Aridibaculum aurantiacum: one gene and its partner. The protein of the gene in region 1 interacts with the protein of each later gene in a pairwise test. Links are inferred from orthologs where the notes say so. Each region holds a gene or a part of one and is shown in the gene's direction. Other genes may lie near its edges.

Region 1 (15,077 bases):
AATTGTTTGATCCTGCGCAGTACTTCATTGTATGTGTCAATATGCCCGGCAGTTGTTATGGCAGCATCTCTCCTTTAGATAACGCAGAAGATGGCGCGCCGTTCTACCACTCGTTCCCGCTGTTTACTACACGCGATATGGTGCGAGCTTATGCATTGCTGAAAGAGCATCTTGGAATTGAAAAGATATTGGTTGGGCTTGGTGGATCTATGGGTGGACAGCAACTGCTGGAGTGGGCAGTAGAGGATCCGCAACTGTTTGATCATATTGTTCCTATTGCTACCAATGCACAACATTCAGCATGGGGAAGAGCTTTTAATGCATCGCAGAGGTGGTGCATAGAGAGCGATCCTTCATGGCAAGAAAAGCATGAAGCCGCAGGATTGGAAGGAATGAAAGTAGCCCGGTCTGTTGCACTGATATCTTATCGCAATTACAGTACGTATGCTTTAGCACAACAAGGTGCTACATCCGATACGGCTTCGCTGCCTGTAGATGAGCAGGTGTACAAACCTGAAACATACCAACGGTACCAGGGCGAGAAACTGGCTGCTCGCTTCAATGCCTTTAGCTATTACTTTTTGAGTAAAACAATGGATGCGCATGATATTGGCCGCGACCGCCGATCAGTAGAAGAAGCATTGACGTCTATTACTGCTAAAGCATTGGTGATCGGCATTTCGTCCGATATCTTGTTTCCTGTATTGGAGCAGGAATATATAGCCAAACACATACGCAACGGCCAGTTGGCTGTTATAGATTCTGATTATGGACATGATGGCTTCCTGCTGGAGTTTGAGAAGATCGCCAATCATATAAGAGTATTCTTAAGCCATAGCGCCGCAACAACGATTATCAATACCAACAAACTTGTACAACATGGCTAATCAAAAAGCATTAACAATAGGATTATTTGGCTTTGGTGTAGTAGGAGAAGGATTATATAAAGTACTTCACCAGACACCATCGCTACAGGCTACCATCAAGAAGGTTTGCATACGCGATGCCACAAAAAAACGCAATGCACCAGCAGAACTATTTACTACCAATAAAGATGAATTGCTGAATGATGAAGCCATCAATGTTATAGTAGAAGTAATAGATGACTCTGTGGCTGCTTACGAAATTGTAACCACTGCTGCAAAAAACGGTAAGGCTGTAGTGAGTGCCAGTAAGAAAATGCTTGCAGATAATCTTCCTGCTATACTTCAATTGCAGAAAGATTACAAGGTTCCATTTTTATATGAAGCTGCTGCTTGCGCCAGTATACCAGTAATTCGCAACCTGGAAGAGTATTACGACAACGACCTGTTGCATTCTATTCGTGCTATTGTAAATGGCTCTACCAATTTCATCCTGACAAAGATGTTTAAAGAGCAGCTTGATTTTTTTGAAGCGCTTACACTTGCACAACAGTTAGGTTTTGCAGAAAGTAATCCCGCACTCGATGTGAATGGACATGATGCTGTAAACAAATGGACGCTGTTGCTCAATCATGCTTATGGCATTGTAGAGCAACCGGCTAACCTGTTATTCTCAGGCATACAAAACATAAAGCTGAACGATGCGCAGTATGCAAGAAAAAATCATTTAGATATAAAACTTGTAGCGCAGGCTAAGAAGTTACAGAGTGGACAGGTTGCTGCTTTTGTGTTGCCACAATTTGTACAGCCAGGCGATCATTTAGCTTTTGTAAAAAATGAATATAATGGCGTAGTGATAGAAAGTGGTTTTGCTGATAAGCAATTCTTCTATGGCAAGGGTGCAGGCAGTTTCCCTACAGCTTCCGCAGTATTAAGCGATATAAGCGCCTTGCGCTATGACTATACCTACGAGTATAAGAAACTGAACCATCCTACCAGGAATGAATTGGCCACTGGTTATTACCTGCGCGTGTACGTAAGTTTTGAAGATTGGAAACATGTTCCTCGCGATGCATTTGAAACGATAGAAGAATGGCACAAGCAGGGAGATAGGATATATTTAGTTGGTGTGATAGAAGTGTCCAAACTGCAGCAGTCAACATGGTGGAAGGAAAATGCAACATCACTTATACTTACAGCAGATGGAGTGATAGAGCATGCAGCCAGTATCAATAAAGAAAATAGTGCAGCTATACTAACAGCAGTATAATGCTCTTTTATATTGTGGTTTAATAAAAAAGACCTTGCTTCTGCAGGGTCTTTTTCTATTGATGATAATCCAATTGTTTACACTTTAGCACATGCGCCCAGGTAGGCCATCATGCCCATACCCGTTTCTATACATCCTTCATCTATATCAAACTTTGGTGTGTGCACATTATGTACTATTCCCTTTTCTTCATTGCGCACGCCAAGCCTAAAGAAACAACCCGGTACTACATGCGTGTAATATCCAAAGTCTTCGGCGCCCATGCGAAGCTCTGTTTCTTCTACATTTTCTTTACCTAAATAGTCGTTGGCTAATTGCCAGCCCGCTTCAGTTAATGCAGGGTCATTGTCTACAAAGGGATAACCTACATCAATATGGATGTCTGCTTCAGCACCCATAGCATGCACCAGTTCTACCGTTTGCTTCTTTATCAGTTCATGTGCATGATAACGCCATTCTTCATCCATGGCTCTGAAGGTGCCCATAAGTTTTACTTCGCTTGGAATAACATTAGTAGTGTGGCCGCCCTGGATACTGCAGATAGAAAGTACAGAAGGTGAAGTAGGATTGTTGTTGCGGCTGATGATCTGCTGCAGGCTTACAATAAGGTGCGATGCAATAAGAATGGTATCGGATGTGAGATGTGGCGCTGCTGCATGGCCGCCCTTACTTTTGATGGTGATGTAGATCTCATCTGCACTGGCCATCACTCTGCCTTTCCTAAAACTTAATTTACCTAAAGGCAAACCCGGGTGAACATGCAATCCAAAAATGCCATGCGGTTTTGGATCTTCAAGTGCACCTTCTTTTATCATATAGCTTGCTCCTCCAGGGTTCTTTTCTTCACCCGGTTGAAAGATCAGTTTAACTGTTCCTTCCCAATCATCCTTTGTTTCCTTTAAAATCTTTGCTGCGCCTAACAAGCAGGTGGTATGTACGTCATGTCCACATGCATGCATCACTCCTGCATGTTTGGATTTATACAATGCCTCGCTCTCTTCATTTATAGGCAGCGCATCCATATCGGCGCGTAAAGCTATTATCCTGCTTGATGGATTCTTACCTTCTATAATTCCTACTACACCGGTTGTGGCTTTTATTTCAAAAGGTATATTCCACTCGCTTAGCTTTTGCTGGATGAATTTACTTGTCTCAAACTCTACATAGCTCAGCTCCGGGTGTGCATGTAAGTGATTGCGCACTTCTACAAACTCTGCATGGTACTGCTTCGCAAGTGCTTTTATAGTACTGGATAACATGAAGTGAAGATAAGAGGAAAAGAAAAAGCACGAATGTTATAGCAGGTCTTCGTCCTCTACTGGCGTATATTCTATAAGGTCCTGAACAATATAAATTCCACGATTAGGATACAGTGCAGCAAGTATTTTACGCAGGTCCATCGCTTCTTTTTGCGTTAGGAAATTTCCAATACGCACCCTGAAGTTTGGCGACTGGTAAAGCAGGTACGACTTCTGGTCAGGAAAACGACGTAGCAGGTCAGATTTCACACTGTTGGCTTCGTCCCTGTTATTGGAATTATAAACCTGCACACGATACCCGCGATACTGGCCTGAGCTGGATAATTTAGATGCACGTTTATTGATCTCAGCCTGCTTAAGTGCCAGCATTTCTATCCTGGAGTCTCTATTAATCATTATAGAACCCATAGTATCGGTGACACTAAATTCTGTTTGTGCATAGCTGGAGGTGGTAATTACCAGCAGTAAAAAAAACAATACGCGCATATTAATAATTTACTTCGTCAGAGGTTTGATTGGTTACTATAGATACACTTGCACTGCATCCTAAACGGGTAGCGCCTGCAGCTACCAGTACTTTGGCAAAATCATAATCACGGATGCCGCCTGATGCTTTTATCTGAACATGTTCCGGCAGGTTAAGACGCATCAGTTTCACAGCTTCTACAGTGGCTCCTTTTTCTGCATAACCGGTAGATGTTTTCAGGTAATCTATTCCTGCAGCACCATACAGTTCGCAGCATTTCAATAATTCATCTTCTGTTAGTACGCCACTTTCTACAATCACCTTCACTACTTTGCCTCTATCTTTAATCACCGGCATCAGGTGATTGATCTCGTTGGCTACATATTTCCAGTCGTTATTCTTTATAGCCATGAAGTTGATCACTACATCCAGTTCGTCGGCACCGTCCACTATGGCTAACAAAGTTTCAGCCAATTTAGCTTCTACAGCTGAATACCCAAAAGGAAAACCAATAACTGTAGCTACTTTAACAGAAGTGCCTACTAATGTTTCTTTAGCTTTTTTTACAAATGGTGGCGGTATACAAACTGCGGCAAAACCATATTGCTTTGCTTCACCACACAATTTTTCTACTTCAGCAATTGTGGTGGTTGGTTTAAGTACGGTATGGTCTATCAGGTGATTGATCTTCATTTGGCAATAGTTGTGTCTTGTATGTTTCTAAATCCGTCTTGTAAAGTAGTACCTCGTAATCTCACTCCCGGCCTGAATACATCTGTACTCGGTAAAGGTGCATTCAGGCTATGATGGTGACGATCATGAATGTACAGCTTTATAGAGTCACTCAAGGGTACAAAAGTAAATGAACCGAGGTCATTATTTTTATGATATTCCTCGCTCTTTAAGGGTTTCACAGCATATTGTGAAATGGTATAAGGAGCCAGCATACGCGCAGCTACATAGCTAAAATAAACACACATACCCAGTGCTGCCAGCGTATATATGCTTTCAGAAATTTTTCCTCCTGTTTTATGTGTATTATTCAAAAGAAGCAATAGCGGGAAGAATATCACAGGTATCATAAAGTGGTAGCCAAATCTTACATCAGGTGAACCGATGAGCCAAAACAGGATACCTAAATATGCCACAGCAAAAGAAGCTATCCATTTTTTGTAAGGGTACCGCTTAAATACGACAACAGCAACAACGGGTGTTGCAAATGTTGCATATGTAAGCAGCGCATTAATTTTATTGCTGTGCCACAACTTGCCCAGCCATGTTGGGAACCACTGCATAAAAGACAGCCTGTTCACATAAACCCAATCTTCGCTTACCATACGTGGTGCATGCGATACATGCAAACGTTCAGCTTCTGCTACCTGCAGCGGCACTTTCCAATCTACGTTTACAAGATCAATAGAGGGAAAAGGAAACAAGATGTAGCCAGATAAAATGATGTTTCGCGCTATCCATGGAAGAAAAATGCAAAGGCCAATGGCTGCAACGGGTATGTAATTTTTGATGATCTCTTTATGTGCCTTTCGATAGAAGATGAATGGCAGGAACACGAATAGCATCAGCGGGATGGTGCTGATCTTGATGATGACTGAAAAGAAGGCTAACAGCAACAACACTTTCCACTCGCCGCCTTGCCAGTTTTCTTTTGTTTCTAATAATGTAAAGAAGCAATAGAGTACTAACATACTAGCCAAAGCATCAGCAGATGGCGAGGCTATATTGATAGGGAATTGCCTGAACAGTATAAACAAAAGCGGTATAAACAGCAGCCTGCTCATTCCCCGATACTGGTAGCTTTTATGGAGCATCCAGCCAAAGAAAGCAAGCACCAGCACGGGGTTTATAGGGTAAATAGATTGACCTGTGATAGCAGTGAAAGAGAAAGGTGCACTCAATACCATGAAAGCCGAATTGAAGCCAAACTGTGGGAACAGGTTAGCCAGCCCCGGCACTACTTTAAATTTTTCATTCCATAAGATTGACAGGATGTGATAGCCGGAACTATCAGTATTGTAAGGCGGAACAATAGCAAAAATGAGTATCACCAAAGCCACAGCTATGGTAACAGCCATTCGTTCTTTATGAAAAAGTACTCCAGCAATTTTATTGGCTTTTGTTTTTAAATCCACTAAAAATGGTGTTGTAAAAACAATGATTAAGGCGGCAATAGCCAATGGCACCAAAAGCAGGTAACCAGAAGGAAAGAAGAAGGAGAGAAAGTTGAGGTATATTGTTATGGTTGCAGTTCCTGTTAGCAATATCTCGAACAGCGGCGTTGAATATGGCTGCAGTTGACGTAGTGCATTGTTTACTACATAGCCAATACTCATTGCAAGAAAAAAGAATATTGAACCGGCAATGAGCAGTAGCAGCATAGATTGTATTTGGAGCAAAATAAAACAAGGATAAAACTTTCGCTTTATCCTTGTTCATTTTATTTGCCGGCAGGTCCTTTACAGGTCCTTACCATGACATTGCTTGTACTTCTTACCACTTCCACAAGGGCAAGGGTCGTTACGGCCAATCTTTGGTCCGACAACTACAGGCTGTTGTTTTACTGCAGTAGAAGGATCAAAATAATCATTCTCATTAGCTGCGTAATCCTGTCCTGCTGCATCTATTTCTTCCTTGTTTACCTGCAGCTTGCTCATGTCAGTTTTCTGCTCACGAGCCTGTTGCACCACACGCTGTTGTGGTTGCTCCTGTTCTACAGGTATACCACAGTGGCAAAGGAATGATACGATGTCTTTATTCACCTGCTCATCCATTTTCTTGAACAAGCCAAATGCTTCCATTTTATATATAACCAAAGGATCTTTCTGCTCGTAAGATGCAGTTTGTACACTTTGCTTCAGGTCGTCCATAGCGCGCAGGTGTTCTTTCCATGCATCGTCAATTAAGCCTAATGCTACACTACGTTCTACAGCCTGGTTCAGTTCAAGACCATCTGTTTGTATGGTCTTATCAAGATTTGCCAGCACCTGCATTCCACGACGGCCATCGGTAAATGGAACAACAACATTCTCAATATGCGCACCTTGGTTATTACGGATATCTCTGAAGACTGGTAACGCATTGGCTGCAACTACCTGCTTCTTCTGGTTGTAATGTTCTATGGCCTCGTTATAAAGACGGTCTACCAGTTCTCTTTCATTGCCTTTGTCCAGGTCTTCTTGCGAAATAGAGGTGTCTATACCGAAATGCATAATCACTTCCATCTTGAAGTTGTCATATTCATTGGCGCCTCTGAATCCACCAACCAGGCTTTCTGATACCTGGTAAAATGCATTGTCAATATCCAGGGCAAGACGATCTCCGAATAGGGCATGGTTACGTTTGGTATAAATAACGGTACGCTGCTTGTTCATTACATCATCATACTCCAGCAAACGCTTACGAATACCAAAGTTGTTTTCTTCCACCTTGCGCTGTGCTCTTTCAATGCTCTTGGTGATCATGCTGTGCTGTATCACTTCACCTTCTTTATAGCCAGCCATGTCCATCACCTTTGCAATACGCTCACTTCCGAACATACGCATCAGGTCATCTTCAAGCGATACAAAGAAAAGTGACGATCCCGGATCACCCTGGCGACCGGCGCGACCACGTAACTGCCTGTCTACACGACGGCTTTCGTGACGTTCGGTACCAATAATAGCCAAACCACCTACTTCTTTCACACCAGGTCCAAGCTTGATGTCAGTACCACGACCAGCCATGTTGGTAGCAATAGTAACTGCACCTGTTAAACCAGCTTCAGCTACTATCTGTGCTTCCCTGGCGTGTTGTTTTGCGTTCAATACATTGTGCGGAATACCTTTTTGCTTCAGCATACGGCTAAGCAATTCACTCACCTCTACGCTTGTTGTACCAACCAGTGTAGGACGGCCAGCGTTACGGTTTTCCTCTATGTCGTCAATTACAGCTTTGTATTTTTCGCGCTTAGTCTTGAATACTTTATCCTGCTCATCCTTACGGGTAATAGGAATATTGGTTGGAATGGTAACTACATCCAATTTGTAGATATCCCAGAATTCACCTGCTTCCGTTTCTGCAGTACCCGTCATACCAGCTAGCTTGTGGTACATACGGAAGTAGTTCTGCAGTGTAATGGTTGCATAGGTTTGTGTGGCAGCTTCAATCTTTACACTCTCTTTTGCTTCTATAGCCTGGTGCAGACCATCGCTATAACGGCGGCCTTCCAGTATACGACCTGTTTGTTCATCTACGATTTTCACAGCACCTTCCATTACCACATACTCCACGTCTTTTTCAAATAAGGTGTATGCTTTTAATAGCTGGTGAACAGTATGAATGCGATCTGCTTTTAAGCGGTAATCATTCAGTATGGCTTCTTTCTTGTGCAGTTTCTCTTCAGTGCTTAAAGAAGCATCTGTATCAACAGCATTCAATTCTATACTAATGTCAGGCAGGATAAAGAAGTTAGGATCTTCTCCACCTTTGGTGATCATCTGGATACCTTTATCGGTAAGATCTACCTGGTTGTTCTTTTCATCTATATGGAAGAAAAGTTCTTCATCAACCTTAGGCATTTCGCGCTGCTGGTCAGCCAGGTAGTAGTTTTCTGTCTTTTGAAGTTTTACACGAATTCCCGGCTCGCTCAGGAATTTAATCAAAGCACCACTTTTAGGTAAACCTCTGTATGCACGCATTAGTGCAAGGCCACCATCTTTAGGATCGTCGTTACCTTCTGAGAATTTTTTCTTCGCCTCGTTCAGGAATTGGTTGGTCACTCGTTTCTGAGCTTCTACCAGTTGCTGTACCCGAGGTTTTAGTACCTGGTACTCCTGTTCATCGCCACGAGGTATAGGTCCGCTGATGATGAGTGGTGTACGGGCGTCATCAATCAAAACGCTATCCACCTCATCCACCATGGCAAAGTGATGCTTGCGCTGCACCATTTCATTAGGTGTATGAACCATGTTGTCGCGCAGGTAGTCAAAACCAAATTCGTTGTTGGTACCATAAACAATGTCGGCCATGTAAGCGCGGCGACGATCTTCTGTATTCGGTTGGTGTTTATCTATACAATCTACTGTCAAACCTAACCATTCGAAAATGGGACCGTTCCACTCGCTATCGCGTCGTGCCAGGTAGTCATTCACCGTTACAATATGAACGCCTTCGCCTGCCAATGCATTCAGGTAAGCAGGAAGCGTAGATACAAGCGTTTTACCCTCACCGGTTGCCATTTCAGCAATTTTACCTGAGTGTAAAACAGAACCACCTATCAGCTGAACATCGTAGTGAACCATGTTCCATGTAACGGGGCTACCCGCAGCTAACCAGCTGTTGGCATAAGTTACATTTTCACCTTCTATTTTGATGTGCGACTTGCGGGTACTCAGTTCGCGGTCAAGATCAGTGGCTTTCGAAACAATCTCAGTATTAGAAGAGAAACGACGAGCTGTTTCCTTAACCACCGCGAAAGCTTCAGGTTGTATTTCCTTCAGAATTTCTTCTATCTGCTCGTCGCGCTGCTTCTTTAGTTTGTCTATCTGCTGGTAAATGCCATCCCTGCCATTGATATCTTCTGCAGGCAAGTTTTCAGCTTCATCGTGTAGAGTGCTTATTTCGGAGTCTATTCCTGTGAGGTGTTCGCGAATGCGGGTTCTGAATTCAACCGTTTTATTACGCAGTTCATCGTTGCTGAGCGACTGGTATTGCTGGAAGAAACTATTGACCTTTTCCACCACGGGAAGTAGTTGCTTTACATCTTTCTGCGACTTACTTCCGCCAAAGATTTTCGATAAGAAACCTAACATATTAGTTGGCTATTGAGTATATGTGTAATGATTAAGTTTTTGTTTTAGTCAAATTTGGTGCTACTGTTATATTATAGCCATTTTGACAGGGCGACAAAGGTAAGTAATGGTGCTGAGACGACCACAGGTGGAACAAACCTAGCTGTTAATGGATTGCTTAAGATAAGGAAGACGGTAACGAGGATACACCTGCATTTTTCCTGTCAATCATGATTTATTTTCAATTCTTTTTTCCTGCTCAACCCTTACCTTTGCAGCCGATTCTACATTAGGAGTGTTTATTTTCCAGCTGAATAATCTACGTTATGTTGCATAAGCCCCTGATGATGATGACACTTAAGTTTTACAATCATTTTATATGAGTGGTCAATTAAAAGAGGTTCGTAATCGTATAAAGAGTGTGCAAAGCACCCAGCAGATCACAAAAGCCATGAAAATGGTAAGTGCTGCCAAATTGCGTCGTGCCCAGGATGCTATTGTTCAGATGCGTCCGTATGCGCAAAAGCTACAGGAAATGCTCAGCAACATCGTGAGCAATACTGAAGGTGAAGTGGGTGGCAGCCTTGCTACTGACCGTGGTACCGAAAGAGTTCTTTTAATTGTAATCACCAGCGACCGTGGTTTGGCAGGTGGTTATAATGCCAACATCATCAAGCTGGCTAAAGAAACTATCAATACCCGCTATGCTGACCAAAACCGCAGGGGTAATGTTACCATCTGGAATATTGGTAAAAAAGGTTACGAAAGTCTTGCTAAGTCAAACTATAAGGTAAACGCAGATTTCAAAGATATTTTCCTAAACCTGAGCTTTGAATCTGTGCAAGCTGCTTCTGAAGCTGCAGTACAGGCATTCCGCGACAAACAATTTGATGTAGTAGAGCTTGTGTATAGTGAATTTAAAAATGCTGCTACACAACGTTTTGTGCTGGAGCGCTTTCTTCCTATTCCTAAAGTGGAGAGGCAAGAAGGTCTGAAAAAAGCTGATTTCATTTTTGAGCCTGCTAAAGAAGAATTGATAGCTGAGTTGATGCCTAAGATATTGAATACGCAGTTGTTCAAGGCTATACTTGATGCGCATGCCAGTGAGCATGGTGCACGTATGACAGCAATGGACAAAGCAAGTGAAAATGCTAATGAGCTGTTGAAGACACTGAAGATATCTTACAACCGTGCACGCCAGGCTGCCATCACCACCGAGCTTACTGAAATTGTAAGTGGTGCAGCAGCACTGAACGGATAAAATATATAGATGAATTTGAGAATGTGCAGATGTACCAGTTGCGTCTGCACATTTTTGTTTTAGGGCACCATGTGATACTTCAATGTCTTTAGTTCTTTTCTTTGCCTATTTTCATTTGCGTCTTTTTCAAAATCATTTCATTCTCACAATAACCAATGGAACTATCTACCATCATACCGCATATAGAAGCTTTGGTATTTGCCAGCGATAAGCCGCTTACCAGCCTCGATATTGTAGAACTTATCAATAATGCTTTTGGTTTTATGGAAGAGCGTATAACGCTTGACCAGGTAGAAAGTGCCATTGAAGGTATTCGCGAAAAATATAATGCAGAGTTTTATCCCTTTGAAGTAAGAGAAAGTGGTGGTGGCTGGCAGTTCCTGACCAAAAGGGAGTTTCATAAAACGGTTGGTCAACTGAATGGTGACAAGTTTTTAAAACGCCTTTCTAATGCTGCTCTAGAAACCCTTGCCATTATTGCTTATAAACAACCCATAACAAAGGGTGAAGTGGAAGCCATCCGTGGTGTGAACAGCGACTACAGCATTCAGAAGTTACTGGAGAAGGAATTAATCATCATCAGCGGCAGGAATGAGGACCTGCCAGGTAAGCCACTGGTTTATGCTACTTCCAAATCTTTCATGGATTATTTTGGACTGAACTCTGTTGACGACCTGCCGAAGATAAAGGAAGTACTGGCAGACCAGGCGGTGCAAGGTACCATCATCATGGAAGGAATGAAGGCGGGAGAAGTGGCCGGCCTGGAAACTGGTGAAGGAAGAAACCTGACAGTAACAGACAGCGGAGAGCTTGTAGAATACCGAATAAATAAAAGTGCAGAAGGTGAAGGTTTGGCAGCATTTAATGATGCTACTGGCACGGGAGAAGATACTGCTACAGAGGATCAACCAGGTGCAATAGAAGCAGAAGGATCTTTTAATACTTATAATGATGCAGATGAAACATCCGATGAACAAGGAGATGAAGTGGATGCAGAGCATATGCTTCCAGGCGTTTCCGACCTGTCAGATTTTTCTGATAATGATGATGTAACAGAAGGAGATGGAGAAGAAGATTTCGATACAGGAAGCGAGGAGATGTCAACATCTGAAGAAGAAGCGCCTGCAAATAATGAAGTTGATGATATGCCAGGTGTAGGCGAAACAGGTACAGCAAGTGACGATCCGAATCAGCCAGCTACTGATAATAATGAAGATGATCCGGCAAAAGAAGATTAGCCTTTTATAAACGATTGCCAACGCCAGACTATTTCTTTTACAATGTAATTTCGCGCCCTTATGTCGCAACAATTAAGTAACAAACAACTCATAGCAATAGCTGAAGAGTTTGGTACACCCGTTTACGTTTACCACGCAGAAAAGATAGCAGAGCAATACCAGAAGCTGGAGAAGGCTTTTAAAAAGTCTGATGCTAAATTCTTTTATGCTTGTAAAGCATTAACCAATATCAACATCCTAAAGTGGCTGCGCCAGGTAGGTGCATCGCTTGACTGTGTAAGTATAAACGAGGTAAAGCTGGGTTTGAAAGCCGGCTTTGAACCTAAGCAAATTCTTTTTACACCTAACTGTGTCGACTTTGAAGAAATAGAGGCAGGAAAGAATTTAGGCGTACACATCAATATCGATAACATCTCCATTCTTGAGCAGTTTGGTAATCGTTATGGCAGCACTTACCCTGTATGCATCAGGCTGAACCCGCACATTATGGCGGGTGGTAATTATAAAATAAGTACCGGCCACGTGGATAGTAAGTTTGGTATTTCCATTCACCAGCTAAGGCATATAGAGCGTATTGTAAAAAGTACAAAGCTTCATGTAACGGGGCTGCATATGCACACCGGCAGCGAAATAAAAGATGTAAATGTTTTCCTGCAAGGGCTGGAAGTGATGTTCGAAATGGCGCGCCATTTTGATGAACTGGAGTTCATTGATCTTGGTAGTGGTTTTAAAGTGCCATACCAGGCAGACGAAGCTGAAACAGATGTAGATCAGCTGGGAGAGAAGGTGGCAGAGGCTTTTGCTGCTTTTGAAAAAGAAACAGGCAAGCACCTGCAGATCTGGTTTGAGCCGGGTAAATACTTGGTGAGTGAATCAGGCTATTTTATAGTAAAAGCAAACATCATCAAGCAAACAACAGCAACTGTTTTTGTAGGTGTGAACAGCGGCTTCAATCACCTGATACGCCCTATGTTTTACGATAGCTATCACCGCATTGAAAACATCAGCAATAGTAAAGGTGCAGAGCGCATTTACACTGTAGTAGGTAATATTTGTGAAACAGATACCTTCGCCTGGGATAGGAAACTGAATGAAGTTCGTGAAGGTGATTACCTTGTTTTCTACAATGCAGGCGCGTATGGTTTCGAAATGTCGAGCAACTTCAACAGCCGCTTAAAGCCAGCAGAAGTTTTGGTGAAAGATGGCCAGGCGCATCTTATCCGTTCACGCGATGTGTTTGAAGACCTTCTGAGAAACCAGGTAGAAGTTTTATAAATAGTAAAAGAACTTGATAAAGGAGTTGTATAACATACAGCTCCTTTTTTATGTCCAATGCTGAAGGATCCTCTTGCATTGGTTGATATACCCGCCGCCAAAAAGTACAGCATGCACCAGGAGCGGGTATAGCTGTGTTAGCGAGACACGTTTTTGCCAATCTTTTTCTAATGGGAAAGCTGAATGGTAAGCCTCGTACATACTGCTGTTGAAGCCGCCGAACAGTAGGGTCATCCCAAGGTCCATTTCGCGGTGTCCATAATAAACTGCCGGATCATAAATAGCTGGCATTGCTTTGCCACCTGCGTTTGTAGCACACATGAAGTTGCCAGACCACAAATCGCCGTGCAGTAAGGCCGGAGGCTCAGGTGGAAACAGGTCATCAAAGTGATTGCAAAGATTCTCAGCTGTAGTTATATCTGCCTTACCGAATGTTCCTTTATCTGCCAGTAGTTTGGTTAGTGGTAGAATGCGTTGCTCTGCATAAAAGGCACCCCATGTTGTTCTGTATTCATTTGGTTGTGGTAAAGAGCCAATATAGTTAGCGGTAGAAAATCCAAATTGCTCGTTTGTAGTTTGATGAAGCCGCGCAAGTCCAATTGCAAACTGTTGCCAAAAATCATATTCAGCTGAACCACTCTGCAGGTGCTCTAGCAACAGGTACTGCTGACCTTGTAGTTCACCAACAGCAACCACAGCTGGTACATATAATGATGTAGCCTGTTTGATCGCTGCTAATCCTTCGGCTTCTCTTACAAACATCAATGGAAAGCGTGCAGCATCATTAACCTTCAGGAAGTAGCGTGCTTGCCTGGTATTGATGGCGAACGAAGCGTTGATGTCGCCGCCACCTACAGCAGTATGATTAATATAATCAAGCTGGTGGCAGCTACAGATTTGCTGTACGAGATTCATGAGGTAAATAGGTGCAGGTGGTATAAGAAAAGGATGCTGCAGCTGCGCCCTGTAATGCAGTACAAGTGAGTGACACAACCGTGGCTGCAGGATGATCCACTGCTGGTACCAAAATATTAATTCAACTGCGGGTCGATCGGGTAGTTTATCAGCTGTACATACTCGCCGCCCAGTTGCTGCAAAGCAAGCTTCCACGTATCATTTACATCGGGTGGAAAAACAAGTTCCTGCGTGCCTTCGCCGGTGATCCAGCTTTTTTCCTCCATCTCTTCGTCCAGCTGGCCCTTGCCCCATCCACTATAGCCAATGAAGAAGCGAATATCGGCAGCGCTAAGTTGATTCGACTTTATCAGTTGAACAACTTCCTGGAAGTCGCCGCCCCAATAAATGCCATCGGTAACGGGGTAGCCGCCGGGAATGAGCTGCGGGCAGTTATGTAAAAAATGAACCGTGTCAAGTTGAACAGGTCCGCCAAAGTATACAGGGAAATTGGTGTCTTCAAGATCCGCAATCAGGTCTCCTAATTGTTGATCGTATTCTTTATTCAAAACAAACCCGAAACTTCCTTCCTGTTGGTGTTCGCAAAGAAAGATCACAGTCCTCATAAAGTTGGGGTCTTTAAGGAATGGATCGGCGATGAGTATTTTTCCTGGTGTTATATCGGCCATAAGCCAAGTTAAGGTGATTTATTTTTTTTGAAAACTATTTGCACGTTTAATCTTGCAATGTCAATGCCGCGTTAAAAGA
Region 2 (15,153 bases), on another replicon or contig:
ACCGGTAATGCTGGTCCTGCTGGTGCAGGTGATGTAGCAGGTATAGATGAAGGTACCTCTGACTTCCTGCGCCTGATGTGGATGGCACAGGAGCTAACCACAGACGAAGCAGTAGTTGCCTGGAACGATGCCGGTATCCGTGACTTCCACAACCTGAACTGGAGCGCTAACAATGGTATGTTGAACGGGTTGTACAACCGCTGTTTTTATATCATTACACTTTCCAACGAATTCATCAGGGAAAGTTCTCCTGAAAGGATCAGCCAGCGTGGATTAACAGCTTCTGCTGATAATATACGCAAGATGCGCGCTGAAGCAAGGTTTGTAAGGGCGCACGTTTATAGCGTACTGCTTGACCTTTTTGGAAATCCAGGTTTTACTAATGAAGAAACACCCATAGGTGCAGGAAATCTTCCACAGCAAATAACCAGGCAGAACCTGTTCAATTTTATAGAAGCTGAACTGAAAGCAATAGAACCTGAAATGGATGCGCCAAGAGCTGCACCATACGGCAGGGCTGACAGGGCAGCTGCATGGGCACAGCTGGCAAGGCTTTACCTAAATGCAGAAGTTTATACAGGAACTGCAAGGTGGAACGACGCTATTACCTATTCTAAAAAAGTAATAGATGGCGGCTATACGCTGATGCCTAACTACAGCCACTTGTTTATGGCTGATAACCATGTTAATAACACTGAGTTTATCTGGACATTGAACTATGATGGTGTACGTACAAGGAACTTTGGAGGAACTACATTCTTAATCAATGGTTCAACAGGTGGTGGCAGCACCCCGCATAAAGACCTTACCGGCCTTTCTGGCTGGAGTGGTCTGCGCACAACACGCAACCTGCCAGAAAAATTCCCTGGCTTCCCTAATTTTTCTTCATCAAACATTACCGACAGGAGAGCACTTTTCTTCACTGACGGGCACAATGTAGAAATCTCTGACATCAGCGTATTTGAGCAAGGTTTGGGTGTAGCTAAGTTTAGAAACCGTACCCGCACAGGTGGCTATGGTAACGACCCTGAAAGAACTTACTCTGATGTAGATTTTCCTGTTTTCCGTTTAGCTGAAATGTACCTGATATACGCTGAAGCAGTATTGCGCGGTGGAACAGGTGGTAACCAGAATGAAGCACTGACCTATTTCAACACGCTACGCCAGCGTGCATATGGAAATGCATCAGGCAATGTTTCTGCACTGTCGCTTGACCTGCTGCTGGATGAAAGATCCCGTGAAATGTATTGGGAGGCTGTTCGTCGTAGCGACCTTATCCGCTACAACAGGTTTACTACTGCAGCTTACCTATGGCCATGGAAAGGCGGAGTACAAGGCGGAACAGCAGTATCATCTAATTACAGGTTGTTCCCATTACCTTCTACTGAGGTAAGTGCTAACCCTAACATCAGGCAAAACCCAGGGTACTAATCTTCTAAATAATCATAATTATGAAACGATATATGAATTGGTTTTTTTCTGCTGCACTCACGCTGGTTGTACTGGCGGGTTGTAAGAAAGAAGAGAACAGGGTTGTTCTGCAAGGAGGAACAGCGCCTAAACTGACTGCTACAGTTACAGCCAACAAAGTGCTGACAGCAGCAAGAAAAGACGAAGTGTTTGCACAGCTAAACTGGACCAACCCGGATTATATGTTCAATACCGGTGTCAGTTCTCACAATGTAACCTACCATTTACAGGTAGATACAGTTGGAGCAAATTTCACCAATCCTGAAAAGGTGGAAATAGCTATCAGCAACGACCTGTCGCGTACAGTAACGGTAGCAATGATGAACAACTACCTGACCCGGATGAGAATGGTTGCAGAGATTCCGCATAACATTGAGATCCGCATTGCTTCCAGTATTAATGGAACTGCTCGTTTATTCTCCAATGCTATACAAATAACAGGCGTTGTGCCTTACGAGGATTTTGCTGTGCCTCCTCCTACAAGCAACGAGTTGTATATGACTGGTGATGCTACCGCTTCAGGCTGGACAAATTCACCACCTGCAGCTCAAAAGCTTACCCGTGTAGACAGGGGAGAATATTTCATCATCACGCAGCTTTCTCCGGGAACCATGTATAAGTTCTTATCGCACCCAGGGCAGTGGCAACCACAGTATGGTGGAAGCAGTGCTACCGGTGGTGATATAGGTGTGAACCTGGGCGGCGGCAGCGATCCTGATGCCATTCCTACACCTGGTGATGCCGGCACTTACAAGATCACCCTGAATTTCAGAACAGGTAAATACACGGTAGTAAAACAGTAATAGTAAACGGTTGGCTGCCCCAACAAAGGCAGCCGACCAGCTAATAAATTATCAGATATGAAAACTCTTTTTAAACTTCTTTCTTTCACACTGGTAGTGGTGCTATCCATCGCCGGCTGTAGAAAAATAGCAGACCTTCCTTATTATGGAAAGGGTACTCCTGTTACACTGACAGCTTCGCGTACCACTGTAGCTCCTACCCCTGCAGATTCTAATACTGCTGTGGTTTCTTTTTCATGGACAAGTCCCAACTACGCCACCGACAGCAACAACTATAAATATGTAGTTGAGATCGATTCTGCTGGTAGGGATTTTTCACGTAAAGTAACCAAAGAGGTTACCGGTCAAAGAAGTACTTCTTTCACAGGTAGAGAACTGAATGCTATTCTACTTGGATATGGCTTCCAACTGGGTACACCATATAACATGGATGTTCGTGTGGTTTCTTCTTATAAGAACAACAACGAGCAGTACATGTCTAACGTGGTTCGCCTGACAGTTACTCCATTCACTGACTCTTCTACGCTTACCAGCACTGCCACCACCGTTACAGGTACATTGGCCTCATCTAGTCAAAATGCGCTGACGTTTAACTGGACACCTTCTTTTGTAGGTTATACAGGAATGATCACTTATAGCATCCAGTACGATTCTGTAGGTAAAAACTTTGCTAGTCCTAATGAATTAGCAGCAGGAGCTAACACCTATAGCTTAGCATTAACTCAAGGACAAATAAACGAAACAGCTCTTACTGAAGGTGTAGCAGGCGGCACTACCGGAAGATTGGAATACAGGGTGAAAGCTACCACTGCACAAGGTGCAGTTGCTTTTAGTAACAGGGTTGCCATTACTGTAAATACTTACGTGCCATTGCTGCGCCTGTACATGCCGGGAGGCTACCAGGCTGCTACCGGCAACGGTACCGATTGGGAACCAGGCAATGCGCCTGAATTCATTCGCGACCTGCGCAGTGGCTTGCTCAACAAAATGTACTACACCTACATCTACCTGCCTGCAGGTGCTGAATTCAAAATAACTGAAGGCCGCTCATGGAGTACAAACTACGGTGGCACGAATGGCAACCTGTCTGCTGGTGGTGCGAACCTTTCAGTACAAAATGCTGGTGTATATCGCATAAGCGTAGACCTGGCAAATATGAAATACGATATCCGCGAAGGCAGAATGGGTATAGTTGGTGATGTGAATGGATGGTCTCCTGCTTCGGCTGTAACCACACATTCATTGGGCTATGCCGGAAGAAACCTTTTTGTTGGCGTTTTCGATCTTCCTGCAGGTGGATGGAAAATGATTGATAATAACGAGTGGAACAACGGTAGCAATACTGTAACTGAAACCCGCAGCTATGGTGCAGCTGGCGGCACCGGAACTACTATGGAAGTAAATGGTTCTAATTTCCCTAACATTCCTGCAGCCGGCAGGTACAGGGTAATCTGGGATGGCAGAGATCCAGACAACATTAAGTACGAGTTGATGCTGGCTCCTGAAATGCGTTTGGTGGGTGATGGTATAAACATGGCTGGCGTGAATGATTGGGATCCTGCATCTTCTCCAGCTATGCAATTTTCAGGAAATGGTATATGGACGTTGACTGTAGGTTTAAAAGCGAATAAGGATATCAAATTCCTTTCAGGAAATGCATGGGGCGCATTTGATTATGAAGATGCCGGTCCTGGTGCTGCAGCAAATACAAGAAGAATACGTTGGGAAGGCGGTGATAACTTTAAGACACCTGCAACCGCTGGTACTTATACGATTACGCTCAACGAACGTACCCAAACAATGACCATTCAATAGCTACCACAACTCTGTTCGACGATATAAGGTAATTAAACAAAAGCCGGTTCTTAAAAGAGCCGGCTTTTACTTTTTAGCACAACCACCTTTTGCCTTATTTTTACCCGAATAACATTTGCCGTTTTTGTTGCATACAACCCCAGTCAGCACTGCATTTTGCAGGTTGAAAAGGCGGTTCAACAGGAAGGACAATTAATCAACTTATACATTATTATGTTGCATTCAATGACGGGCTTTGGCAGGGCAGAGCGGGCAGTAGGAGACAAAGTATTCCTGGTAGAACTAAAATCACTGAACGGCAAACAATTCGATCTTAGGATCACTATTCCGCCATTGTTGAAACCATTCGAATTTAATATCCGCAACCTGCTGCAGGAAAAGCTGGTCCGTGGTAGTGTAGAATGTATTGTGTATATAAAGCAGAATGGTTCTTCTAAACCTGTTTCTATAAATAAAGAACTGGCAAAGGCTTACTACCAACCAATCGCAGAATTGACGCAGGAATTAGGTTTGGATGCAGGCTCTGTTTTAAGCACGTTGCTTAAGCTTCCAGATGTTATCACACCTACCAATGATGTGCTTACAGATGAAGACTTCAAAGGTTTTGAAGAAGTGCTGCTGGATGCGATCAACCAGTTGAAACTGCATAGGGTGGACGAAGGAAAGTCGCTAGAAACTGACCTGATGCTGAGGATAGAGAACATTCTTTTGCAACAAGCTATTGTAGCCAGGCTGGAACCATTGCGCCAGCAAAAGATCCGCGAAGGCCTGAAGCGTGTGTTGGAAGAAAACGTAGGTAAGGAAAGCTACGATGACAATCGCCTGGAGCAGGAGCTGATATACTACATCGAGAAGATAGACATAAGCGAAGAGCAGGTAAGGCTTAAAAACCACTGCGATTACTTTAGGAGCATACTGGCAGAGCAGGACGAAAGCAAAGGAAAAAAGCTTTCCTTCATCATGCAGGAAATTGGGCGCGAAATAAATACTACTGGCTCTAAAGCTTACGATTCAGAAATTCAGAAATATGTAGTGCTGATGAAAGATGAACTGGAAAAGGCAAAAGAGCAGGTGCTGAACGTTTTATAAGGCAAAAGGCAAAAGTCAAAATTGATAAAGTAGCAAGCTAACTCTACTCATATTCATAACTCTCAATCATAACTCACTCTTGAACCGGTTTTACCTCTTCTTATTATTGATTGTTGCAGCTGTTTCGTGCCAGCCGATAGATGTTTTTGAAAAGACCAAGTTCTTTCCAAAGCACGAATGGAGCAGCAAGGAAAAGCCATCTTTTACTTTTGAAATAACAGATACAACTTCTTTGTACAACATCATGCTGGTGCTGCGTCATTCTGATGCATACCGCTACAACAACATTTGGGTAAAGCTGAATATCAAAAGCCCTGACGACAGCACCAGCTTGCGCAGGCAGTTTGTGTTAGCCAATAGTGCGCAAGGCTGGTTGGGCAGTGGCATGGATGATATATTTGAACACAGGCTACCTTTCAATGATAAACCTGCACCACTAAAAGCTGGTACTTATAAATTTACCCTTGTTCAAGACATGCGCGAAGATCCGCTGGATCATGTGCTGAATGTGGGGATCCGCGTACAGAAGGTCAACTGATCACTATGAGTATGTTCACCACCAGGAAACTTGCCATTATCACCGTAGTTTACTGGTTCTTGCTTTTATACATCATTGCCGCTTTGATCTTTTGGTTCATTTCGCTGCAATCGCAGAACGAAAAGATGACGGAGCTGTTGATAAATGAGCTTATCCCATCTGATCCGCAATTACAGAAAAAAGAAGCAGCCATCTACGACGCATACAAGCGCAAAAAAGCACAATACATAGGTGAAGGTGTTACCTTTTTAGCTGTAATAGTAGTGGGAGCTGTTTTTGTTTATCGCGCTACCCGCCGGCAGTTCATGGTGTCGCGGCAGCAGCAAAATTTTATGATGACGGTCACGCACGAGCTTAAAACTCCTATAGCCGTTGCTCGTCTCAACCTGGAAACACTGCTTAGGCGGGAGCTTAATCCTGAACAACAAAAGAAACTGGTAAGTAATACGCTGCAGGAGGCTGACAGGCTGAATGCACTCGCCAGTAATATTCTGCTTGCATCGCAATTAGATACCGGTGATTACCAGCTCACCAAAAGCAATATTAACTTGAGTGACCTGGCGGAAAGAACGGTTGATGATTTTTCCAGCCGCTTTGCCCAACGTATTTTTTTGGAAGAAATACAGGATGGTGTGCAGATATATGGCGAAGAATTGCTGCTGCAAATGATGATGAACAACCTGGTTGAAAATGCCATAAAGTATTCACCCAAAGACAAACCAGTAAAGGTGACGCTGCAGAAGAAAAACAACCACGTTATTTTTTCTGTAGAGGACGAAGGCGCAGGTATAGCAGAAGAGGAGCAGAAAAAATTATTTGAGAAGTTTTACCGCATTGGCAACGAAGCTACACGTACTACTAAGGGTACAGGATTGGGTTTGTTTTTATGTAAAATGATTGCAAAAGACCACAACGGGCACATTAGTGTTTCAAGTGCAAAAGGTGAAGGGACAACTTTTACAGTCACCTTCAGGACTAATTGATCTACCTAAATTTTCCGCTTGTCAAAAGTGAAGCATTGGTGCCTTGCACTTTGCTTTGCAGTGCATGCAGTAAATTGCAGTGCAACAAGATTACAATCCTCCAACTTCAAATAGAATGGCAAGAGCAAATATTTTACTGGTAGAAGACGAAGAGAACCTGCATGAAGCGCTGAAGCTAAACCTGGAACTGGAGGGATACGAGATCACTTCTGCATACGATGGCAACGAAGCATTGAAAGCAGTTAAAGATGAATATTTTGACCTGATGATCCTGGATGTGATGCTGCCGCATGTAGATGGAATATCCGTAGCTGAAACAATAAGACTGTCGAATACTGAATTGCCCATACTAATTCTTAGTGCGAAGAACACCAGCGCCGACCGTGTATTGGGTTTGAAAAAAGGTGCAGATGATTATATGGCAAAACCCTTCAACCTGGAAGAGTTGCTGCTGCGGGTAGAGAAGCTGATCAAGAAGAATAAGCAACTGCAGGAAAAGGAAACCATTGGCGATACCTATCGTTTTGGTAATAACGAGGTAGACTTTAAAGCACAAACAGCTATAACGTTCAGCAAGCAGGCAATAGAGCTGAGCAAGAAAGAAACCATGCTGCTAAAGCTGCTGATTGAAAATAAAAATGAAGTGGTGACAAGGGAGAAAATCCTTCAATCAGTCTGGGGATACAATGTATATCCTACCACCCGCACAATCGACAACTTCATCCTCAACTTCCGCAAGTATTTTGAAAAAGACAGCCGCAACCCGCAGTTCTTCCATTCTGTAAGAGGTGTGGGATATAAATATGCGGAATAGGTTTTCTTTTTCTTCTTCACGTTGAATCGCATGAATTACGAACAACTTTTAAAATCAACCAGCAAGTTTCTTAGCCTTGTATTGCGGCACCGGCCGGAGTTGATCGGTCTTCGTCTGGATGAAAAAGGTTGGGCCTCTACGGCTGAATTGTTGGAGAAGCTAGAGGCATCTGGCAAAGCTATCACCAATGAGCTGCTTGCGGAAATGGTAGCTACCAATGCCAAGCAACGCTTTGCATTCAATGAAGACAAATCCATGATCAGGGCGAGCCAGGGCCACTCAATCCATGTTGACCTTGAGCTGGCGCCAGTGGAGCCACCGGTACAGCTTTATCATGGAACAGCAGAACAAAACCTCGCTTCTATTTTAGCGCATGGTTTAGAAAAACGCGGTCGCCAGCACGTTCATCTTAGTGCAGGTATATCTACAGCCCTTCAAGTTGGGCAACGACATGGTAAGCCGGTGGTGCTGGTAGTAGATGCATTGCAGATGCATGAACAAGGTTTTGCATTCTTTCTTTCAGAAAATAATGTTTGGCTGACGGATCATGTGCCGGCAGAGTACCTGCGGCGGCAGTAGATTCTACTCCTCATGAGCCTAAAGTAAACTTGTAAAGGTTTCTTTTCTTCTTAGTTGTTGTTGTCACTTTTCTATTTGCATATAGTGCCTGCCTAAAACAAGTAACCAGTTACCAGTCATTGCAGAGCCGCCTCAGTTCTTACGGTTCCGGCCGTAGCCGGAATTGCGGCTTGCGCAGCTTGACGTAAAGTAAGAAGTGCAGCGGCGGCGCAATGACGAGGCCACGCGGCCTGAGTAACTTTTTATCTCCATAGACGCTCCATCATTCATCCCGATTTTAATCCCCTACCTCCTCATTTTTCAGATGATGTTCGTATTTTTTCCACCCTTAACTGAACCTTCAGCTTATGAAACACATGCTGCCACCATGCTTATTCATCCTGTTTGCATTCCTATTTTCCTTAGCTGCCAGTGCTCAACCCTATAAACCAGGTGATAGAGTAGAGGCATCATATGCCGGCGACTGGTTACGCGCCACCATAATCAGGGACTTAAAATCAGAAGGACGTGAAGGTATTTACCTAATTAAGTACGACGACTACAGTGGCAACCAAACCATGGCTGCTAACTTGATCCGTCCGCCGTACCGCCCCAATGCAAGTCAATCATTCAAGGTAGGAGACCGTGTCCTTTTTCTTAGATGGGATAATAAGGAATATGAAGGGCAGGTAGTGGCTGTAGATGATAAACGTTACCAGTTGTCTTACGTCCGTGATGGTTTCACCAATACAGAATGGGTTTCAGAGATTTCTGTTAAGGCATCTAATGCTGCGCCTCCGCCTCCACCTCCACCAGCTAACCCACCTGCAAATGGAAGTAACCAGGGAAACAACGGCCAGGCAGGTAACCAGCCAGGAAATAATGCAGGAGCACCTGCTGTACCGGGTGCATTCAAGCCCGGCGATCGCGTAGAAGTTTCCTATTCTGGTGACAGGGTAAGAGCCATCGTCAAGAGCAATCTTCAGCCCAATGGCAGCGAAGGCACCTACTTAATTAAATATGATGACTATAGCGGTGAAATGAACCTGGCAGCTAACCTGATGTTCCCGCTATACCGCCAAAACGAAGCGCAAACTTTTACACCTGGTAGCCGCGTTCTCTTCACGCGGTGGGATAACAAGGAGTATGAAGGTGAAGTGGTGGGTGTTGACGGGAAACAATATAACATTACCTATATCCGCGATGGGGTTAAGTCGACCGAATGGGTTTCTGAAATAAGGGTTAAAGCAGCTAACAATGCTGCGCCTGTTGCCGCCGCTAATTTTCCTGGTCAGAAGTACAAGATCGGCGACAGGGTGAGGTACGACGGTGGTAATTTCCTTACCGGCCCGTACTTCGGAACCATCATCTCGGTGGATGTAGATAAACGCAGCTACACCGTAAAAGATGAAAAAGATGCCAGCAGTCGCTATTCTTATCCTTGCTATGGCGTAATAGCCCCGGGCGAGAAACCTGATAACAGCTACTTCATTGGAAAGTGGGACATGTATGTCTCCGGCGCCACATTTACCTACAACAAAGGCGACGACAAATACCGACGCATTAGTGGTGGCATGAAACTGCAGCCATTGGATATAAAAGCGGATGGTACTTATACCTGGCAGATGGATAAAAAAGTTATCAGGGGCCGCTGGACGGAGCGCGGTGATGTGCCGGGTATAACGCTGCTGAAAGGTCACGATGGCTTAGACTGGACCGTATACCAAAGTACCGAAGCGGCGGCAACCAACAAAAGTACCCGGGATGAGATCCGCCTGCACCACCAGCCAACCAATACCGGCTACTACATGGGCTACCGCATTGGCCAGAACAGGAGCTGCGTGCTGGCAAATAGAACTTTCCGCTAGTAGAAAATGGTTGCTGGCCTGGAGGTTTCAGACCAGCATAAGAAAGAAAGACATAAAAAAGAGCTGCTAATTGGCAGCTCTTTCCATTCATATATGAACAATGTTTTACCTGGTAAACAAGCCAAGTAGAGAGGCGATATCCAGGTTGCCACCTAACAAGCTACCGAGGTTCAGGTTGCTGCCCAGCAGGTTCACCACCCAGCCATAATCGCCAAGTAGAGAAGCTAAAGCGCTATTTCCTGCCAGACCCTGGCTGAGCGCACCACTGCCCAGCAGCGAGTTGTATTGCTGCGACTGTTGCGGGGATAGTAACGCATGAAATCCATTCTGATGTTGTTGAACAAGGTTTAGAACAGCCATTCTTTTTTGTTGTTGCGGAAGCCTGCTATTGCTGTTCATAGATTGAAGACGGCTAGCCAGGTTTTGGTTTAGCCTATCTGCCTGTACACGCTGATTTGAAGAAAGGTTGAGTTGGTTATACAACTGCCCCTTTAGTTTTGTTGGCTGCGAAGCCGACCACGACTTATTCTGCTTCCAATGTTGTTTTTGTTTCGACTTCCTTTCCTGGGCCTCCACTGACCCTGCCACCATTAAAGTGATCACTGCACTGAGTATAAATTTTTTCATGTTTTTGAAGTTTAAATGTTCAAATGATAGATACTGTGCAGTAGCTAGTGTTTAACCATCAACTGTTAATAGAAGAATAAGAGATGTGCCTGCGGAAACAGTAGCCAGCTTGAAAAAACCTACTGCAGGTACTTTAAAAAATATTCAGCAAGAAAAGGTTTTCCCAAAGCATGGTAAGGCACCCACTGCTGTTGGTCCGGTAGAAAAACCTCAACCGCTGTAGGATCGGGGAAAACTTTGTAGTCGAAGCGGGTACTGTCGGGGCTGATATAGCCGGTGTAGTAATACGTCTTTTGCAGGTCCAGCGCATACTGCAGCTTTTGCAATACCAGGAACTTTCCGAGGCTGTAAGCGTGGTATGCGGGGTGGTAAACATTCATGATGCCCGCAATAGACTGTTGTCCTACATCAAAAAAGCCGGTAGCAACCAGCTGCGCACCGTGCCTTACCTGCACCATCAGCGAATCAAAAGGATGAGGTAAAAGATCGGTATGTAAATATTCAGCACAACTAGGGGATACGGAAAACACTACATGATCTTTATAAAGCGCATACAGATCTTCAATTTCTTCAGTAACACAGGCTGGCAAAATAGTAGTAGTAAACTGGCTGCATTTCTTCAGGATGTTCCGCGCCGACCTGTTGAGCTGGCAACTGCTGACGCGTGTACGTAGCCAGAAAACCGGTATCGGTTCTTCGTCTTCTTCAATTTGCGTGTCGTTGGTGGTAAACATCAGGTGCTGCATGCGATAATAACCTGCAGCCAACAGGTTATCCATTGTGTCTGCCCTGAAGCCATCATCACCGGGAATAAAGTAGCGGAAACTGTCCATACGTGTGAAGCTGCAATTTAACCAGAAGAAGAATGCTAAATGCCGTTCCGCTTATTTAGAAAGTAAGAGCAGGAGAAGCACCTCAAACCTTCTAAAAAGTCGTAAGTATTCGCGGAATGTTTTAGAAAAGCCGCGCTAGTTACTGGCGCGGCTTTTCTCTTTTCCAATCCAGCCAAGGTGGGTATGGCTAAAGCTATCCGGGTACTTTAACCCGTAGCCAAGCATCCTGTCAAGGGCAGAATGTCCAAAAAGGATGATGCCAATTATTACCAGGTAATCCGCCTGCAGCAGGTAACCGGCAACCAGTGTGGCAATGGCTACTGCCTGGTGGTGAAACAGGTTGTAGGCGGCAGCTCCTACACGGTTGTTGAAAGCATAACCTATCATACTTAAGTCGGGCAGGAACAGCAGGGCAAAGTAGAGCCACCAGCTATTTCCGAGTTGAATGAATACAAGAAACGAAAGAAGAAATTTTGCTGCTTCTTCCAGGTTGATCAGCTTTTTCATTGTAAAATTTTTGGTGATTAGAAACGGTAGCCAATGTGTACAGTAGGAAAAAAGCCCCAGTTGCTCTGCTTGTAATGCATATTCTCAAACTTCACTTTTTGTAAGTGCATGTTGTAGTCTACGCTCACCCACGGTGCTATGTATAGGCCTTTGCGGGTGCCATCTTTTTCCTTCTGCAGGAAAAGCCGGTAACCAAGATGAGCACCCACACCCACAGAATTTCCCGTTGCAATGGTTGAAGTAGCCTGGTGTCTTGCCTCGGTAGTGGTATAACCAACACCTAAGCCAGTATACAGACCTTTTACATTTCCCAGCAGGTAGCTGGTTTTAAAACCGAAGCCTTTCACTTTTTCAGTAAAACCTTCATTACCATGAACACTTGGCGGCACCTCCAGCCCATAGAAGCCGGCGTCGTACTTCATGTTTTTAGTATTGTATGAAACGTGACCTGAGTAGCCTTTGAAGAAGGCATATGCCAATGGGTCAATTTCAATTTCCCAGGTAGAACTGGTGGTTTTTTGTGCTGCTGCTTGTAATGTTAGGAACGTAGCGATGATGATGGAAATCTTTTTCATGATGATTTTTGTTGTGGTTTGAAAACACAAAATTGATCATCAAAAAGCGGCTAATCGACTGATTTTCAAAAGTCGGACGTGCTGATTTCGGAAGTCGAACGCCTACGCCGGGGTGGTCTCGCGGAATTGGGTGGGGGTAAGGCCGGTGAATTTCTTAAAAGCAGTATTGAAGGATGATTTGGAATTGAAGCCACAATCCATGGCTATTCCAAGTACTGAAAAATGTGCTAGTTCCGGATCTTTCAGCCGCTTTTGTACTTCTTGTATTCGCTTACTATTGATGAAATCAAAGAAGCTGCCCTTATAGTAGCGGTTGATCAGTTCTGAAGCTTGGTAAGGCTGAATATGCAGCCGATAGGCCAGTTGAAGAAGCGTCAGATCATTATCCAGGTGTAGGCCCTCTTTTACCAGCTCTTCCAGTTTGGTTACTAACTGCGGGTAATCCTCATCACGTATATGATGTTTCGTACGTTCTTTTTCCTCCTGCAGTACCTCTTGTATTTCTTCTGGTTCGGCAGGTTTTGCAGGCAGTTCTGGCGGCAACGGAGTATCAGTCATGGTTTCTACCTGTTCCGGCAGTACAACAGCTGGTCTTGACCAGGTGGCGTAGGCAACGCCATAAATTACAATGCCCACCGTTAGGCTGATCAATCCGTTGATGAAGACAATATTGATGGAAGTAAAAAAGCTGGCGATAAAAGTGCAGGTGCCAACTACAGCAACGGCTAAAAAGAGTTTCAGCAAGCGGCTTACCGTTGCCAGTGTTACCTTTTCAATATTTGAAAAATTATCTTTTATCTGTTTCTGGAACGCCACTACCAGTTGCAATGAAGCCAGCATGTAAATGGTAACATGTACCGTACGTACAAACTGCACTACCATCGTTTCCGTGTTCATTGTTTTGTCAGCAAAAAGCCGTTCTACATAAGCTATTTTGTCGTCGCCACTCATGGCATAGAACGGCAGCAGGTACAGCACATATAACAAAAACGGCAGGAAATGCAACAGCCATTTTTTGGGTAACTGGCCGCGGGTAAGGCAGCAGATATAGATAAAAAGTAATGGTCCAAAAACGAAGACCAAAGGATCGCCTACGCGTATGAAGTGCGGAAGGAGAACGTAGTAGCCAGCTAATCCCATGGCTGGTCCCAGTATGGCTATTGACATAGCCAGGACCAATGCAGCCAGTACCCGCTGCGCTACACCTTTATTAGTGTTGATGAGCAGGTAGCAAAGGAAGAAGCCTTGAACAGCTATAGCAAATATGACTGCAGCTAAAAAGTTCATGAGTTTAGGATGAGCGAATCTAGTAAGCTTTTTTGAACTGGCGGTATAGAGGGTGAAAGCGAAATAGAAGGAAGTAACTACATCATACGGTAATAAAAGTTCTTGGAGATGGAATGAAATCGCCTGCCACAATTCTTCCTCTTCCGTACATTTATACATCTATGCTCCCCGCCCGATCTCGTTTAAAAAACATGCTGCTCCTGCTGGCGCTGGTTGTGTTTATTTGCAACGCCTGCAAGCAAAAACAACCGGCGCAGCATTCATTTTATTATTGGAAAACGAGCTTTTCTGCCGATAGCACTGCGAAGCATTTTATAAAGAAGCATGACATCTCACACTTTTACATCCGGTTGTTTGATATAGATTGGAACTACCAGCAGTGGATGCCGGTGCCACGTGCGGAACTCTCCGTTAGTCAGCATGCTGCGCCTTACCTGCAGGGCAGCTATACGCCTGTTATATACATCACCCAGCAAACCTTTATGCGGTTGACCGGCTATTGGCGCGATTCGCTTCCACACAAAGTGCGCAACCGGATTCTGTTTTTGCATAATAAACTAAGCCAGGCCAACGTAGCTGCTGGTGGTCCTGCACTGCCTGAACCTGCAGAAATACAGTTCGATTGCGATTGGACAGAGACAACAAGAGACGACTATTTCAACTTCCTGCGGTATATGAAGAGCCTTTTCCCGGGCAAAACAATTTCTGCCACTATAAGGCTGTACCCTTACAAGTACCACCACAAGATGGGTTTGCCGCCGGTAGATAAAGGGCTGCTGATGTGCTACAATATGAGCAACATAAAACATGCAGCTACTACCAATTCTGTTTTTGACATAAAAGACCTGGAGCAATACCTTACCATCAGCAACTACCCGCTACCTCTTGATGTGGCGCTGCCGGTTTTTGGCTGGTATGCATGGTTTCAGCAAAACAACTTCAAAGGGTTGCTTCATGATGCGCAGTTTTCGGAGCGGATGGCAGATTCAAATCATTTTGTGACCACTAACCAGGGCATACAAGTGAAGGAAGATATAGAGGTGGGGGCACATTATCTTCGGCAGGGTGATGTACTGCGTGTAGAATACCCATCAGAGGCTGCATTGGAAGAGGCAGCAAAACTGTTACGCCAAAAAGTTCCTTCCGCCAAACGCATAGCACTTTACCATTACGACCCACAACTTGTACAGCGATATGAACAAGCTATCAAAAAAATATTTACAGCGCTTTAGCCTGCTGCTGGTGTGCCTGCTGCTGCCCTGGACGATCATCCTTTGTTGCGGGCCTTCTCTTAGCAGCGATGAGCAGCGGTTCTCCCTTTTCAACAGCGGGCTTGAGGCTCCTGCAGGTCTTAAACCATTTACCTATTCGCAGCAGCTGTACCAG

Evidence for each region.
Region 2: the proteins of lysA (region 1) and J4N22_RS18375 interact in binary tests that used the Escherichia coli proteins (3 or more experiments, as listed by UniProt). The link is inferred for Aridibaculum aurantiacum from one-to-one orthologs.

What each region holds. Positions count from the first base shown.
Region 1 is NZ_JAFEWC010000001.1:721,793-736,869, forward strand. The notes cover bases 11,419-14,307. They hold lysA (diaminopimelate decarboxylase), read left to right. Parts: upstream 11,419-12,200; coding sequence 12,201-13,415; downstream 13,416-14,307. Other genes in these bases: scpB (SMC-Scp complex subunit ScpB), read left to right, coding at 11,419-12,140; J4N22_RS03180 (fructosamine kinase family protein), read right to left, coding at 13,464-14,307. Outside these bases: J4N22_RS03130 (homoserine O-acetyltransferase family protein), read left to right, coding at 1-887; J4N22_RS03135 (homoserine dehydrogenase), read left to right, coding at 880-2,133; J4N22_RS03140 (M20 metallopeptidase family protein), read right to left, coding at 2,211-3,392; J4N22_RS03145 (SPOR domain-containing protein), read right to left, coding at 3,429-3,878; deoC (deoxyribose-phosphate aldolase), read right to left, coding at 3,880-4,551; J4N22_RS03155 (LIC_10190 family membrane protein), read right to left, coding at 4,548-6,251; preprotein translocase subunit SecA, read right to left, coding at 6,330-9,662; atpG (ATP synthase F1 subunit gamma), read left to right, coding at 10,021-10,902; more of scpB, read left to right, coding at 11,058-11,418; more of J4N22_RS03180, read right to left, coding at 14,308-14,330; J4N22_RS03185 (YqgE/AlgH family protein), read right to left, coding at 14,447-14,998. UniProt on the Escherichia coli protein: Specifically catalyzes the decarboxylation of meso-diaminopimelate (meso-DAP) to L-lysine. Is not active against the DD- or LL-isomers of diaminopimelate.
Region 2 is NZ_JAFEWC010000004.1:2,337-17,489, reverse strand. The notes cover bases 5,698-8,662. They hold J4N22_RS18375 (response regulator transcription factor), read left to right. Parts: upstream 5,698-6,813; coding sequence 6,814-7,512; downstream 7,513-8,662. Other genes in these bases: J4N22_RS18365 (hypothetical protein), read left to right, coding at 8,439-8,662; J4N22_RS18370 (RNA 2'-phosphotransferase), read left to right, coding at 7,543-8,091; J4N22_RS18380 (sensor histidine kinase), read left to right, coding at 5,721-6,698; J4N22_RS18385 (gliding motility lipoprotein GldH), read left to right, coding at 5,698-5,715. Outside these bases: J4N22_RS18405 (RagB/SusD family nutrient uptake outer membrane protein), read left to right, coding at 1-1,431; J4N22_RS18400 (SusE domain-containing protein), read left to right, coding at 1,452-2,273; J4N22_RS18395 (SusE domain-containing protein), read left to right, coding at 2,331-4,088; J4N22_RS18390 (YicC/YloC family endoribonuclease), read left to right, coding at 4,302-5,177; more of J4N22_RS18385, read left to right, coding at 5,257-5,697; more of J4N22_RS18365, read left to right, coding at 8,663-9,938; J4N22_RS18360 (hypothetical protein), read right to left, coding at 10,044-10,565; J4N22_RS18355 (hypothetical protein), read right to left, coding at 10,685-11,398; J4N22_RS18350 (DUF4260 domain-containing protein), read right to left, coding at 11,534-11,905; J4N22_RS18345 (hypothetical protein), read right to left, coding at 11,923-12,480; J4N22_RS18340 (helix-turn-helix domain-containing protein), read right to left, coding at 12,583-13,767; J4N22_RS18335 (hypothetical protein), read left to right, coding at 13,959-14,999; J4N22_RS18330 (hypothetical protein), read left to right, coding at 14,962-15,153. UniProt on the Escherichia coli protein: Response regulator member of the two-component regulatory system CpxA/CpxR which responds to envelope stress response by activating expression of downstream genes including cpxP, degP, dsbA and ppiA.